Regions from separate parts of the Virgibacillus siamensis genome, predicted to be linked through region 1. Evidence: riboswitches for the same ligand, from Rfam matches in the RefSeq annotation. Region 1 holds a riboswitch; each other region holds the start of a gene.
What was found. A riboswitch is a leader RNA that binds a small molecule or an ion and turns the genes downstream of it on or off. The one in region 1 is predicted to bind thiamine pyrophosphate.
Positions count from the first base shown of each region.

Region 2: it holds a riboswitch for thiamine pyrophosphate, as region 1 does, so the genes downstream of both, thiW (energy coupling factor transporter S component ThiW) here and B1K71_RS04540 (thiamine phosphate synthase) in region 1, are expected to answer to the same signal.
Region 3: it holds a riboswitch for thiamine pyrophosphate, as region 1 does, so the genes downstream of both, B1K71_RS01575 (lipoate--protein ligase family protein) here and B1K71_RS04540 (thiamine phosphate synthase) in region 1, are expected to answer to the same signal.
Region 4: it holds a riboswitch for thiamine pyrophosphate, as region 1 does, so the genes downstream of both, thiT (energy-coupled thiamine transporter ThiT) here and B1K71_RS04540 (thiamine phosphate synthase) in region 1, are expected to answer to the same signal.

Region 1 is NZ_FUIH01000007.1:177,455-181,096, forward strand. Features, by position in the region: gene ltrA (group II intron reverse transcriptase/maturase) at 1-465, opposite strand, end outside; partial or broken gene B1K71_RS20370 (VOC family protein) at 1,170-1,253, shown strand; TPP riboswitch at 1,913-2,023, shown strand; gene B1K71_RS04540 (thiamine phosphate synthase) at 2,147-2,740, shown strand; gene thiO (glycine oxidase ThiO) at 2,752-3,642, shown strand, end outside.
Region 2 is NZ_FUIH01000006.1:71,647-75,288, forward strand. Features, by position in the region: gene thiD (bifunctional hydroxymethylpyrimidine kinase/phosphomethylpyrimidine kinase) at 1-530, opposite strand, end outside; gene tenA (thiaminase II) at 527-1,216, opposite strand; gene thiW (energy coupling factor transporter S component ThiW) at 1,702-2,196, opposite strand; TPP riboswitch at 2,297-2,411, opposite strand; gene B1K71_RS01275 (phosphotransferase family protein) at 2,545-3,471, shown strand; gene B1K71_RS01280 (DUF4064 domain-containing protein) at 3,490-3,642, shown strand, end outside.
Region 3 is NZ_FUIH01000006.1:131,296-134,937, reverse strand. Features, by position in the region: gene trpA (tryptophan synthase subunit alpha) at 1-515, shown strand, start outside; TPP riboswitch at 760-862, shown strand; gene B1K71_RS01575 (lipoate--protein ligase family protein) at 930-1,736, shown strand; gene lipA (lipoyl synthase) at 1,739-2,683, shown strand; gene B1K71_RS01565 (hypothetical protein) at 2,885-3,642, opposite strand, start outside.
Region 4 is NZ_FUIH01000007.1:841,448-845,089, forward strand. Features, by position in the region: gene B1K71_RS07830 (M3 family oligoendopeptidase) at 1-1,685, shown strand, start outside; TPP riboswitch at 1,744-1,844, shown strand; gene thiT (energy-coupled thiamine transporter ThiT) at 1,964-2,539, shown strand; gene B1K71_RS20255 (hypothetical protein) at 2,615-2,749, shown strand; gene B1K71_RS07840 (hypothetical protein) at 2,881-3,642, shown strand, end outside.

The DNA.
Region 1 (3,642 bases):
GAATTGTACTCTTGCCATAGCATTATGAGTAGACCGTAACGGTCTGAATCCATAGCTATGTTTATAAAAATGGGCTTCAGCAATTGGCTCAAGAACTTGTTTAAAACACTGTTGAATGATACGGTCAAGAATGCATGGAATGCCAAGTGGTCTTAATTTACCGTTTTCCTTTTCAATCCATTTTCTTCTGACCTTCTTAGGATGATAGTTTTTTAGTTTTGTTTGAATTACGTTCACTAATTCATTTTCCGTAAGCCTTTTGATATCTTTGATGGTTTTTCCATCTGTGCCAGATGTTTTCGACCCTTTATTAGATTTGACCATCCTATAAGCTAGTATAATGTTCTCTCGTGATGTAATCATTTCATATAAATGGTTAAATGAATGGTTGTTACTAGCCCTCTTGTGTAAATCCGTAAAAGTTTCCGTCATATTGTAGTAATCCCAATATCTCAAAGTTGACACTGTGGCATCCCTCCCAAAGAGTGATGTTCCCACATTCCTACCCGATCGGTGTCATTCACGTGAAGAAAATAATCATTCTAATTCGCTAGACTTGGGGCTGTTCCTCCACTCCCATTACAGAGATTCATCAGTCGTACCCCTACCTTCGCAAGGATAAATGTATTTCGACTTTCGCCTTATTACAAACGTTTCGGATGACAGTCCTTCTTTCAACGTTCCTTACTTCCCAAGTACCTTACAACGTAGCTATCCATTTTAGACGTAGGTGCTTCCTTTAAGCCTGCGAGCACGATACCGCCATTGTTCGGTATAGCGTATTTCAGAGGGCGCAGTTTTACTCTACACCACTCGCCCCAACGTTAGCTGGGACATAGCTTTACACTATGTTCAAACTTTAGACCCTTACATTCGGAAGTTTGTCAGTTCGCTTCTAGTGGAACATTCTCACCGTGTCTACTTTTTCAGCCATCCGGCATATCAGTTAGCATACCTTTTCCAATTGGAATGGATTTAGCCTTCCTTCTGCCGACTCTACCTGTGCTTCGTACCCCATGAACTGTCATTCATGACGCACGCAGGAATATTGATGGGATGGTTTCAGGAAACATGGTTCCATCATTCCCATCCTCCGTTGTAACGTTAAAATTAATAGAATTCCCCGCATGTTCACCCTTGAGAGGGTTTATAGCGGAACTTGTCGCGCGCACCCATTTGTCGGGGATGAAAACTATTATGCCCTTTATTTTGAAGACCCTGATAGAATAAAAGTAGAGCTTGTTGCACCTTAAGCTATCTTCCTTTATACGATCGGGCGCATTTCTGGATTTGAAGGAACTGCGCCTTTTTTCATGATAAGGGCAATTATGGAATAAGGATTGTTAGTCGTTTCACATATGATGCTATTCCTAAGGAGCACACTTTATCAGAAATTACACAGACAAAGAAAGTAGAATCATATACAATAATATTGTTTATGATTTTAGAATTAGAAAGGTGAATTTTATGATAAAAGGTGAAAACATACATATACGGACATTTAATAACGATGACGCTCAATCTATGCTGAATTTACAAAAAGGAAACCGTAATTTTTTCGAGGTACAATCAAAGGGCAACTAGAAAGGATGAAAAAGGCTAACGAAAATATTAAACAAGATGAGGACTATTATTTTGGGATTTTTGAAAATGATGAGAACAAGCTAGTAGGTACTATCAATCTTTTTCATATCTTTTTCATATTCTCCGTGGATCATCCCAAAGTGCTGTTATCGGCTACTTCTTAGATGAAAAATATTATAATGCCGTAAACTGGGTAATTTAGAAGCAATTTCTTTATTCACCAAACGAACGCGCTCATTGAATAACTCCGATCTTCCAACTGATAAATTAATATGTTGACTTTTTTCGTAATCTATATTAGCTTAGAATTCAATAATTGAATATTTTTGCAGACCACTAGGGGTGCCTTTATAAAAGGCTGAGATCAGAGTGATTGACTTTGGGACCCTTTGAACTTGATACGGTTGATACCGGCGAAGGGAAGTGGTGGGACGGATGCTGTTTATTTGTTTTTCAAAATATTTACGGTCGTTCAAACCACTTCCTTATGTTTGGGGAAGTGGTTTTTTATTTTATCTCTATTTCTTATAAAAAGGGGTGAATTGATATAGCAGAACTTCATGTGATTTCCACGGGAAAACAGTCGCCGGGGACACTGGCTGGGATTCTTGAAAAAATACATCCGTATGTTGACTTTTTTCATCTAAGGGAAAAGCGCTGGACAAATCAGGAGATGGTTACAACAATACATCTGTTTATTTCCAAAGGGATTCCGCTTGAAAAAATTATAATTAACAGTCGTATAGAGGTTGCACAGAGTATGCATACACATGGTGTCCAACTGACACACACTGCGGATGTGGAAATGGTGCGAAAAGCGCATGGTTCACTGTATATTGGCTGTTCAGTGCATTCTTTGGGAAGAGCTGTTTACGCGGATGAACATGGTGCTGACTTTTTGCTTTATGGCCATATTTTCGAAACGCAGTCAAAGCCGGGGCTGAAACCCAGGGGCTTGAGCAGTTTGAAAAATATTGCTCAGAATACAAAGACACCAGTGATTGCGATTGGCGGGATAACGCCTGAAAATACTCCGGTTGTGGTTGAAAACGGTGCAACAGGAGTAGCGGTATTGTCAGGTATTTTACTGTCAGATGATCCAGTTAAGGCTGCCCAAAAATATCGAAAAGCTTTAGATGAAAAGCGCTTGAATTAGGGAGGGAAACGATGAAACAGCATTATGATGTCATTATTGTCGGCGGGGGAGTTATCGGCTGTTCTGTTGCATTTCAATTGTGTAAACGAGATTACCGTGTACTGGTAGTTGAAAAAGACAGTCTGGCGGGAAAAGCCTCAGGAGCTGCGGCAGGAATGTTGGGAGCGCAGGCGGAGTCGGAGAAGAATAATCCGTTGTTTCCAATTGCAAAAGAAAGCAGGGCGATGTTTCTCGGCTTGGCTGAGGAGCTCCGATCATTGACCGGTATCGATATCGAACTTATCCAAAGTGGTATTTTGAAAATTGCCCGGACGAACGAGGAAGCTGCTGAATTTAAGGATATTGCTGCATTTCAGCAAAAGCTGCACAAGGCAGATGACCATCAAGTTAAAGTCTCCAAATCTACTAACAGGGTTGCGCAATGGCTTACTCCGGAAAAAATTCTGCAGCAGGAGCAGGTACTTTCCGAAAACCTGTCTGGCGGCTTATGGTTGCCGGAAGACGGTCAGGTAAACCCGCCGCTTCTGACCAAGGCATATGCACAGGCCGCCGCGGTTCTGGGGGCAAAAGTAATGGAATATACAGCTGTACAGGGTCTTGTAATCGAATACAATTGCGTTGTCGGTGTGAAAACCGGTACAGAGACCATTTTTGCGGATGAAGTTATTGTGGCGGCAGGTGCATGGTCCGAACAACTTCTTAATAACACAGGATTGAAGCTGGATTCTTATCCTGTTAAAGGGGAATGTTTTTCCGTCCGTCATCATGGCCAACTTATCACGTCCAGTATTTTTTCAACAAGCTGCTATATTGTCCCAAAAGTCGGTGGGCGAATAATCATTGGGGCTACCCAAAAGCCGCATACATTTGATGAAACGGTCAGTCTTAATAGTCTGTTACGT
Region 2 (3,642 bases), on a different contig from region 1:
CCTTTTACCAATGCTGCCCCGGCACCATGTTCATGAACAATTTGTTTCGCGGCCTGTTCCATAGCTTCCGTTGTTTCAACTTTCCAACCGATAATATCTTCTGCTTCCGGCAAGTTTGGTGTAATAAGCGTTGTCATCGGGATAAGTGTTTCCCTCAGGTATTGACGGGCTTCTTCTGCAATTAATGGATCGCCGCTTTTGGCGACCATAACCGGATCCATAATGAACGGCACATTTAAATCAGCAACTTTTCTGCTGACAGCCTCCATCATTTCAATCGTTGCAATCATTCCTGTTTTGAATGCCTGAAACGGAATGTCGGAAATAACAGCATCAAGCTGTTCCTCAATCATGCTGACAGGCAGATGATGTACTTCTTGAACCCCGGTTGTATTCTGGGCAACGACTGATGTAATGACAGACATTCCGTAAGCCTGCAATTCCTGAAATGTTTTTAAATCAGCCTGTATTCCCGCACCTCCACTGGGGTCTGTACCTGCAATGGTCAGTGCACATGGTATCTGCTTCATTTGCTGAACACCGCATCTTTCACAGGCCATTCTTCACATGTGTAGGCCATTTCCCAGAATGAAAGCTCCAGCTGGCAGCTCTTACGGAAAGCTTCTTTCATCTTTTGCTGTTGCTCCAATGAACTGTTTTCCGCAATTTTATCAAGCCGACTGCGCATTTCCATGGTAATTGAATCAACTTCTTCATCCGCATAAAAGCTGATCCATGGGTAAAACGGGTGATTTTGATCCGGTTTGTACGTTTCCATTAACTCCTGACCTATCTCCAAATATGTCCATGGGCAGGGAAGAAGGGCGCACAGTGTTTCACCAAGACTTCCCAGTTGTGCATGATACATCATGTGTTTGACATAGTGGTCAGCTGTTGGCGGCAGTGGATGCCCCTGCAGCTCGTCATAACCTACACCGACATGATCGCAAAAATTGTGATGCGGATGAATTTCACTATTCGATACAAATTGAATCTGTTCATTAAAGAATTGCATATCCTCACGCAAGTCGCATTTTGAAACAGCTATACCATAAATGCGCATAAATGCATTCAAATATTCAAAGTCCGCTTTGATGTAATGGGTGATTGCCTTGGCGGGAACATCACCTTTTCCGATTCCATCCACAAACGGATGATCAAAAATAGCCTGAAAAACGTCGTTGTTTTCTTCGCGTAAAACCTGTGAAAAAGTCATCAATATAGCCTCCTTGTCAGAAGCTGCCGGGGAATGGATAGGAGTTGACATGTCTGCAACTACTTCCCTCTCGCAGGTATTATCCTGATCAGGTTCCAATTAAGAAAAGCGCAAGCGCCCGTTTAGCAACGTACAAACTGCGCCCTGCCATGCAGGGTGGGTCGGCGTTGCCGCGCAAAGCGGCGGTTTTAGCCGATCTTCCTCCAAAAATGAGATAAAGGAAACACGGTGAGCTGAAAGCGAACCGATGTTGACTTTCACCACAAGGGTATAAGTGCGACTAAGCCTCTGGTTTCACCAATCGGCAAGTCTTCTTTATCGTAGTGGAGGAGTGTGAAGTTTGCCAGTTGCTGGGCGCTGGAGCTAGACATCGCTTGTTCAATCCGGTGAATAAAATAGGATAATAATCTTATACAGTCTTTCTCCGGACAAAGGAAGTTCCTATTCTCAGCCATAACAGCGCCCCCAGCAGTTCATCCTAAAAATTATAATTTATTGTCGAGTGATACATGTTGCTGATTTATTTTTGCGACGACAAGCCAGCCGATACAAGCACCTGTAATGCTGCTGACCAGAAACGATGGCAAAAAGAACAATGCGCCTGCCGAACTGCCCATCAAAAGATTGGCAATCGGAACCGAAATAAGTGCACCGATGATCCCGGTTCCTACTGCTTCGCCTAATGCCGCCATGCCCTTTTTGCACGTTTTTTTGTAAAGAATTCCGGCCAAAAAAGCACCAACCATTCCACCGGGAAAAGCGAGCAGCGTACCAAGACCAAGCATGTTCCGGAGCAGACCAATCATGAATGCAATCACAACAGCAGGTCCTGGGCCAAGTGTTACCGCAGCCATTACATTAACGGCGTGCTGGACCGGGTAGGCTTTTGCAACACCCGCCGGAAACCGAAGTAATTGTGCACCGATTGTTCCAATTGCAATAAAGACAGCCATTGTCGTTATTAATTGTGTTTGATTCAATCAAACCCTCCTTTCTATTGGGATGGGACCAGGATGCAGAAGTAAGATAAAAAAAGCCAGATCCAATGACGGACCTGGCTTGAAATAGGTTACTGTTAAAAATTGCATCAGTCTACTTCCCTCCGCTGGTATTAACCAGATCAGGTCCATAAGAGTCGGAAAGCTGATTTGCACTTCCCTCTCAGCCCGCATTTTGGGCACCCCTAGTAGTGAATATAATAGTATTAAATTGTTCTGCCTAAGCATAACAAAAGAATAGTAGTTTGTCATGGGAATTTTTAGAAGTGCAGCGATTACGAAACCTTTTTGTACTGCGGGTCGTACTACACAACTGAGGGAGGCTTATGTATGGAGGAAAATATAAATTTGCCGGCAGCTGTGCTTGATTGGGTCATCAATCAGACGGATCCCAAGGCTGTGGTTGAATCAGTCGACCAACTTAAGGGCAGTACATCATCCACATTACATAGTGTTTCACTCAAGTCAGAAGGGCAGCTTCATCCCTATGTGGTCCGGCAATTTGATAACAGGGAATGGCTGAGTGAAGAGCCTGATTTGGCACTGCATGAAGCTGAATGTCTGCAAATGGCGAATTATTCGGGGGTTGTAACTCCGAGGCTTATTGCATATGATGAGAAGGGTCACCATTGTGGAGTTCCGGCAGTGCTGATGACGCAACTTGAAGGTGAGGTAGATCTGAAGCCGGAGCAGATGGATGAATGGCTTCAGCGTCTGGCGGATGCCTTGGTACGTTTACATGGCATTCCTGCCGAAAACTTTCCATATCTTCATAAAAGCTATAATAATATTTCTTCATTTGGTGTGCCGTACTGGACAAATGTTTCAAATACATGGAAAAAGGCTATTAATCTTCTAAAAGCCCCGCGTCCAAACTCGGCTGAATGCTTCATTCACAGGGACTATCATCCGGCGAATGTGTTATGGACAAATGGTTCCGTCAGTGGTGTCGTTGATTGGCCGAATGGCTGTAAGGGCCCGCGTGGAGTTGATGTCGGTCATTGCCGGGTTAATCTTGCCATGTTGTGGGGAGTTGAAGCTGCAGACGAATTTCTCACGGAATACCGGAAACAGGCCGGATCCCAATTTACATACGAGCCATACTGGGATTTGTTATCTGTTGCAGATATGCTTGTGGGACCGCCGGAAGTATATCCGGGCTGGGAAGCGTTTGGTATGACCGGTTTAACCAATGACATGATGAAAGAAAGGCTCGATCAGTATGTTGTCAGCCTGATGGAAAAAGCGAATGCATAAAAAGGAGGAGAATACGTAATGAAACGGACAGGAGAAATTGTGTTATCGATTATAGGGGTTGTACTATATGCATTATGTGCATTGGGAGGATTTATTGGAGCATCTGTATTAAACAATGAGCAACTTATGTCAAACCTTGCTAATGAAATGGCCACCCCGCAAATGCCGGCA
Region 3 (3,642 bases), on a different contig from region 1:
TGAAAAGCTTTAAAGAAGAACGAACGATTCCGGTTATTTTGATGACCTACTTAAACCCTGTTTTTACGTACGGGGCCGGGAATTTTGCCAGAGATTGTGCAGATGCGGGGGTTAACGGTGTTATTATTCCGGACCTTCCACTGGAGGAGGAAGCAATTGTAAAAGATGATTTGCAAGAAAATGCCATTTCGTATATCCGGCTTGCTGCAATGACATCACCTGATGAACGGCTGCAAAAAATTGCTGAACGAACGGAAGGCTTTCTCTATGCTGTTGCTGTCACAGGCACAACCGGCGCCAGAACCACGCATGACAGCAACGTAAAAAACTATCTTCAAAAACTAAAAAACTATACCGATAAGCCGGTCCTGGCCGGATTTGGTGTTTCTACCAGTTCTCAAGCACATGAACTTGCTGAAGCATGTGACGGGGTCGTCATCGGCAGTACCATTGTTAATTTTTTACACGAGGGAAAAACGGAAAACGTCCAACAATTGCTCGAGGAGAGTGTCTAAATATAGATTAGTCACATCCGGGTCTTCCCCCGGGTGTGACTAGTTTTGCGGACGTAAAGTAAGAAATCGTGGATATCTATCTTAAATTCGTGGATACCCGCCCTGGAACCGTGAATATCTAGTTCAAATTCGTGGATATCCCCCCGGAACCGTGGATAAATCATTATAGAGGCTTCAGCTAAAATGGATGCTTTACATTATGAAAAATACCCGTTAAGATAATTATTAATAATTGAATTCCATTTTTTAGCACTAGGGGAGCTAGATTGGCTGAGAAGGACTTTGTTGTTCTGACCCTTGAACCCGAACCGGATAATACCAGCGTGGGAAAGTGCAGTCATAACAAATCATCCGACTGCATCCATATGGCTGCAGTTTTATATTATCCGGAATCAATATAAAGGAGGTTACATAATGCATGGAAAATGGGGAATCTTGGACAGCGGGTTTCATGATGCTTCCGTAAACATGGCTTTGGACGAAGCTTTGTTAAATTGGCATAGTGAAGGAAAAATCCCGCCTGTCCTAAGATTCTACGGTTGGAAAAAACCAAGCCTGTCACTCGGTCATTTTCAAAAGGATGCCGAAATTAATTACCGCAACCTGCAAAAACATCAATGCCAGCACGTACGGCGACTGACAGGCGGAAGCGCTGTACTGCATGATGATGAACTGACTTACAGCATCGTCATTTCCGAAAAAAACCCGGGTATCCCGTCATCCATCCAGGAAGCATACTATGTTTTATCCAAAGGAATCATTCAAGGATACAAAAACCTGGGAATTGAGGCAAATTACGCTGAAGATCTGTCCAGAGAGAGAAGCGCCATCTGCTTTGAACGCCCGGCATTTTACGAGATGGTTGCGGATGGCAAGAAATTATCCGGAAATGCGCAAACCCGCAAACGCGGAGTTTTGCTGCAGCATGGGTCAATACCACTGTCCATTGATGAAATCATGTTATTTGATTTATTTGTCTTTCCAAATGAAGAAGTAAAAGCAAGAAAACGACGCGCTTTTGCAAAGAAAGCAGCTGCAATTAATCAATTGACCGAACAAAAACAAACCTATGATACGGTAAAAAAAGCCTTTTACGAAGGATTCAGAGATGGTCTGGATCTTCAGCTTGAACCATTTACTCTATCTGAAAGCCAGTGGAACGAAGTATTTCATCTAGCCGAAACCAACTACTCAACCAAACAACCAACAAGGAGTGTGTAAGTGTGGCAAAACAGGAAGAATACATACGCAAACCGGAGTGGCTGAAAACACGAATCAATACAAATAAATCATACCGCGGCTTAAAAAAATTGATGCGTGAAAACCGATTGAATACTGTTTGTGAGGAAGCACGCTGCCCGAACATACATGAATGCTGGAGCGAACGCAAAACTGCAACATTCATGATTCTTGGTGATACATGTACACGTGGTTGCCGCTTTTGTGCAGTTAAAACCGGAATGCCGAATGAACTTGACTGGGGTGAGCCGAAGCGTGTGGCGGACTCAGTCAGCGTAATGGGGCTTAAACACGTCGTCATCACTGCAGTTGCACGTGATGACCTGAACGATGGAGGCGCTCAGGTCTTTGCCAACACCGTTCGCGCAGTTCGAAATCAGAATCCGGGCTGCACAATTGAGATATTGCCGTCCGATATGAAAGGTGACTATGAAAGCCTGCATACACTAATGGACAGTGGACCGGATATATTTAACCACAACATCGAAACTGTCCGCCGCCTGACGAAACGCGTGCGTGCACGTGCGATGTATGACCGTTCACTGCAATTACTTCAACGCGTAAAAGAGATTGCACCAAATACACCGACAAAATCGAGTATTATGGTTGGTCTTGGTGAAGAAAAGGAAGAAATTATCCAGGCAATGGATGATTTGCTGGCACATGATGTAAACATTATGACGATCGGTCAATACCTTCAACCTACCAAAAAGCATTTAAAAGTAGAGCGTTACTATCATCCGGATGAGTTTGAAGAACTAAAACAAATCGCCCTCGAGAAAGGATTCAGTCATTGTGAGGCAGGCCCGCTTGTCCGCTCATCTTACCATGCAGATGAACAGGTAACTAAGGCATCTGCCCAGCGCAGAATCAATTACATGAAGGGTTATGAAAAACAAGAGAATAAGCAGGTGGACTTTACGTTTTAAAAACCCTGTTCTGCAAAGGAAACGCACATCCCGATCTGGAGTGTGCGTTTCTTCAATAATTTATGGGTTGTTTATCTTTCTATAGTTTAATTATATGTTATCTATGGTAGATTGTATATTTCCACATAAGTATACTTTTTGATAGAATTTTGAAAATCCAAGTTCTAAAAAACGCCTGCCCAAAAAGAGCAGACGTTCCATTCATTTCCTAAAATCCATTTCGTAAAAGTGGAAGAAAGTGTTCCCTTTAACAGGTTTCTCCACAGCTATCTCCCCTTCGTACAATGTGTCACCTGTTTTCGTATCAAACACATGTATGTTTGGTGAAGCATCCTCCATCGTCGATAATAATACATACAGTTTGCCATTTAAGGTTTTAAATAATGATTCTCCCGAGTTTTCATCCGGTATATCAACTTCATTCTCCACCTTTTTAGACTCCAGGTTATACATGATTATCCGGGAATTTTTTTGTCCGGCAATGGCATAAATATTGCTGTCATCAAAACTGTATGGATATGGACCATTAAATTGAATATCCATTGATACATCAACTTTGGATTCCTTTCCGTTTTCAAAGTTATAAATAATGAATTCACTGCTGTTTTTCGAAGGTGCTTTTTCGCCCCGGTCAGTATTGGATTCTTGGTCAATCATGGCAAATACCATGTATGGATGCGGGCTCATTTCATTCATTTCGCCCATCGTACTTATCGTTTCATAGTTTCCCGAATCATCGTTTCCAAGAGCCAAAATCTCTTTCTCACCATTAATTTCCTGCTTTTCAATGTCAAAACTATATACATGGAATTCTTCACCGGTTAAATTCTCACCGGAAACCTTAGGGTAGTTACTCGTTACAACTTTTAAATCCCCGTCAATCATTTGAACATCCAGCACGTGCGCATTGGCATACAATGCCCTGTTTGGAACAGGCAATGAAAATGAAACTGTTTTAT
Region 4 (3,642 bases), 660 kb from region 1:
AGGATGTGAAAATGCTGTCAAATGCGGTTGGGGAATTCGATCCTGCTCAGACAAGTCTTGCCGATGAAATTAAAGAAATTGTTCATTTACTCGAAAATACACGTAATAAAATGGGAGAGGCATTTGCATTTATCAGTTGTATCAGTGCACAGGATATTCACGATAAGAAAGCAAGCCTTTTGGTTGGGAAAAGAAGTGAACTGCGCGCAGAAATGGAAGCGGTCAAAACGAATTTTGACCAGAAGTTAGCGGAAATTCAGGATGGGGTGTGGGATGAACTGTTGAATGATCCGGAAATTCGTGATATTGAATTTGTGTTGAATGAGTTTCGGGATAAAGCAAAAGAACTTCTCTCAGCTGATGAAGAGAAACTGATTAATGATTTATCAGTTGATGGATATCACGGTTGGAGCCAAATGTATGATACAGTGGTTGCGAATATGAGTGTGGATATTGAAGAAAAGGGCAAGATAAAGCATTACTCTGTTGGACAGGCATCCAACAAATTGAGTGAACCCGATCGGGCCGTCAGAAAACATGTATTTGAACAGCTTGGCAAAGCCTGGCAGGAAAATGCGGATTTTTTCGGGCAGACATTGAATCATTTGGCCGGCTTTCGGCTGCAAACGTATAAGCACCGAAATTGGGAACACGTACTGAAAGAACCGCTTAACATAAATCGTATGAAAAGGGAAACGCTTGATGCAATGTGGAATGCTATTAATCGGAATAAAAAACATTTCACAGCATTTTTGGAAAAGAAAGCCGAATTGCTTGGACTGGATAAGCTAAGTATGTATGACATTGGGGCACCACTTTCGAACACTGTTACAGAAACGCCTTATACGGATGGAGCAAATTTCATAGTGGAACAATTCCGTGCCTTCAGTCCCAAAATGGCTGATTTTGCACAAATGGCTTTCGAGAAACGTTGGATCGAGGCAGAGGATCGTGCCGGCAAACGTCCCGGGGGCTTTTGTACCAGTTTTCCGGAAAGTAAACAAACCCGGATTTTCATGACCTACTCCGGGACATCATCCAACATCGCAACATTAGCTCACGAACTTGGCCATGCCTATCATCAGCACGTTATGAATGATATGCATGGACTGAACCAGGGATACTCAATGAATGTAGCGGAGACAGCCTCAACGTTTGCTGAAATGATTGTTGCTGATGCATCCGTCAAAAACGCGTCAGACACGGAGGAAAAGAAATCATTGCTCGAGACGAAAATTCAGCGGAGTATTGCCTTTTTCATGAACATTCAGGCAAGGTTTAACTTTGAGCAGCGTTTCTATGAAGAACGGAAAAATGGTATGGTACCAGTGGAACGGTTAAATGAGTTGATGGTGGAGGCACAAAAAGATGCATATGGAGATTCCATCACTGATTATGATCCAAATTTCTGGGCATCCAAACTGCATTTTCATATAACCGGTGTACCATTTTATAACTTCCCGTACACGTTTGGCTATTTATTCAGTCTTGGCATTTACGCACATGCACAAGAACTTGGCGGCGATTTTGAAGATGACTACATTGCACTGCTTCGGGATACCGGACGGATGACGGTGGAAGATTTGGCCGCGAAGCATCTGGATGTAGATCTGACAAAACCCGATTTCTGGGAGAGCGCAATTGCCCTTTGTGTAAAAGATGTTGAAGAATTTATGAAACTATAATTTTGTCATTCCGCTTCAGGTACGATATAATACAATTAACATAAAAAGCAAATTAATAGAAGCCTTCAGGGGGAGCCAAACGGCTGAGAGTGAACAAGTTGTTCTTACCCTTTGAACCTGTTAGTTAATACTAGCGTAGGGATGGTGGCTTTTTTTGATGGATTACATTAGCGATGTGAGCGGATTCCCCATCAGGAAGCTTCCCCTTGGCATTGCTTTTTTTGTGTGCAAAAATCATGTTGGCGACCGTGCCGACAGGGAAGGGGAGGCAGATAGTTGTGCAATCGAAGCGTACACTGTTTTTAGTGGAGGTTCCTATTTTTACAGCTTTGGCGCTGTTATTGGATATGATTCCGTTCTTATCTTTTAAAATATGGGCGCAGGGCGGCTCGGTATCGTTTGCTATGATTCCGATATTTATTGTTGCATTCCGCTGGGGGCTGAAAGGCGGTCTTTTATCAGGATTTTTATGGGGAGTTCTGCAAATAATGTTTGGTGCATATATATTGACACCTCTTCAGGGATTTCTTGATTACATTGTGGCATTTACGGTGCTTGGTCTTGCCGGCGCGTTTGCCAAACCGGTTCGAAATGCCATCCGCAAAGGTAATGGAAAGAGCAGTTTTCTGTATATTGCACTTGGTGTTTTTATTGGAACCGGGCTGCGTTTTTTAGCGCATTTTGCTGGTGGGATAGCATTTTTTGCAGAAGCAGCTCCAAAAGGACAACCCGTATGGCTGTATTCGCTGCTTTATAATGGCTCCTATATGCTGCCGTCATTTATTTTGACTGCTGTGCTTGTGTTTCTGTTATTCTATAAGCAACCGAAAACATTAATCGAATCTACCCATTAAAATTATCCGCTCACCATTTTTAGTCCTTTGCATGCAAGGGACTATTTTTCTATACTAAAGAAAGAGGTGATATTAATGAGAGAGTTAATCGGTGCGTGTCAGGCATGCGGGAAAAATGTTTACTGTGAAAATGGCTTTTTTGATGGTGAGCAGATAGACGGCAGGCTGTTATGTAATGATTGTGCCGAAGGGGAAGTATCATCAGATTAAGAAGCTATTAAGAAGGATATTATTTTCGCGCATTTCGTCTGTAATATATAAACCAATAGACCCTCTCCATTGACACCACTCTCCCGTTTTGTGCATAGGCTATAGCACATTCAAAAAAGGAAGTGGTTGCAATGGAGCTGACCATCTCACATTGGTTATACGGTTTATTCACATTGATTATTATACTGACAATGATTTTCCGGAAAGGAGTTGTACTCCCTTCATTACTCGGGACGTTCGTTATTGCTTGGGTATATAATGGAAATATTGTTGATGGGTTTATTTCGATATTTAATGCCAATCTGGTTGCAGCAAAGGAATTGTTTAGCATCTTTTTGATTATTACATTCATGATGGCGCTGCTACATTCGCTCCGTGATCTTGGGGCGGACAGGAAAATGATTCAGCCAATCCAGAAGGTAATGGTCAATGGTCATGTGTCATTTTTTGTTCTGATTGGCGTTACGTATGTCATTTCGTTATTCTTTTGGCCGACACCGGCAGTGCCGCTCATATGTGCATTGCTTGTTCCTGCTGCCATCCGTTCAGGTCTTCCTGCACTTTTGGCTGCGGTTGCCGTAGCACTGGCGGGACAGGGGATGGCGCTGTCATCGGATTATATCGTTCAGGTTGCACCAAGTCTATCAGCAAAATCAGCTGGGATCGATGTTGGTTTAATAACAGATAAAGCACTGGTATTATCTATTATTACGGGAGCAGTAGCAATCGGGCTTGCATATCTGATGTATCGTAAAAGTATCCGTACAAAAAATAGCCCGCAAAATGAAATCGAACTGCAGATGCTCCAAGCTGAAAAAGAATCATCCAATAAAAATCACGCTGTCCATTTGGATACGTGGAGCAAAGTATTCGCCGTACTTGTTCCGGTTTCG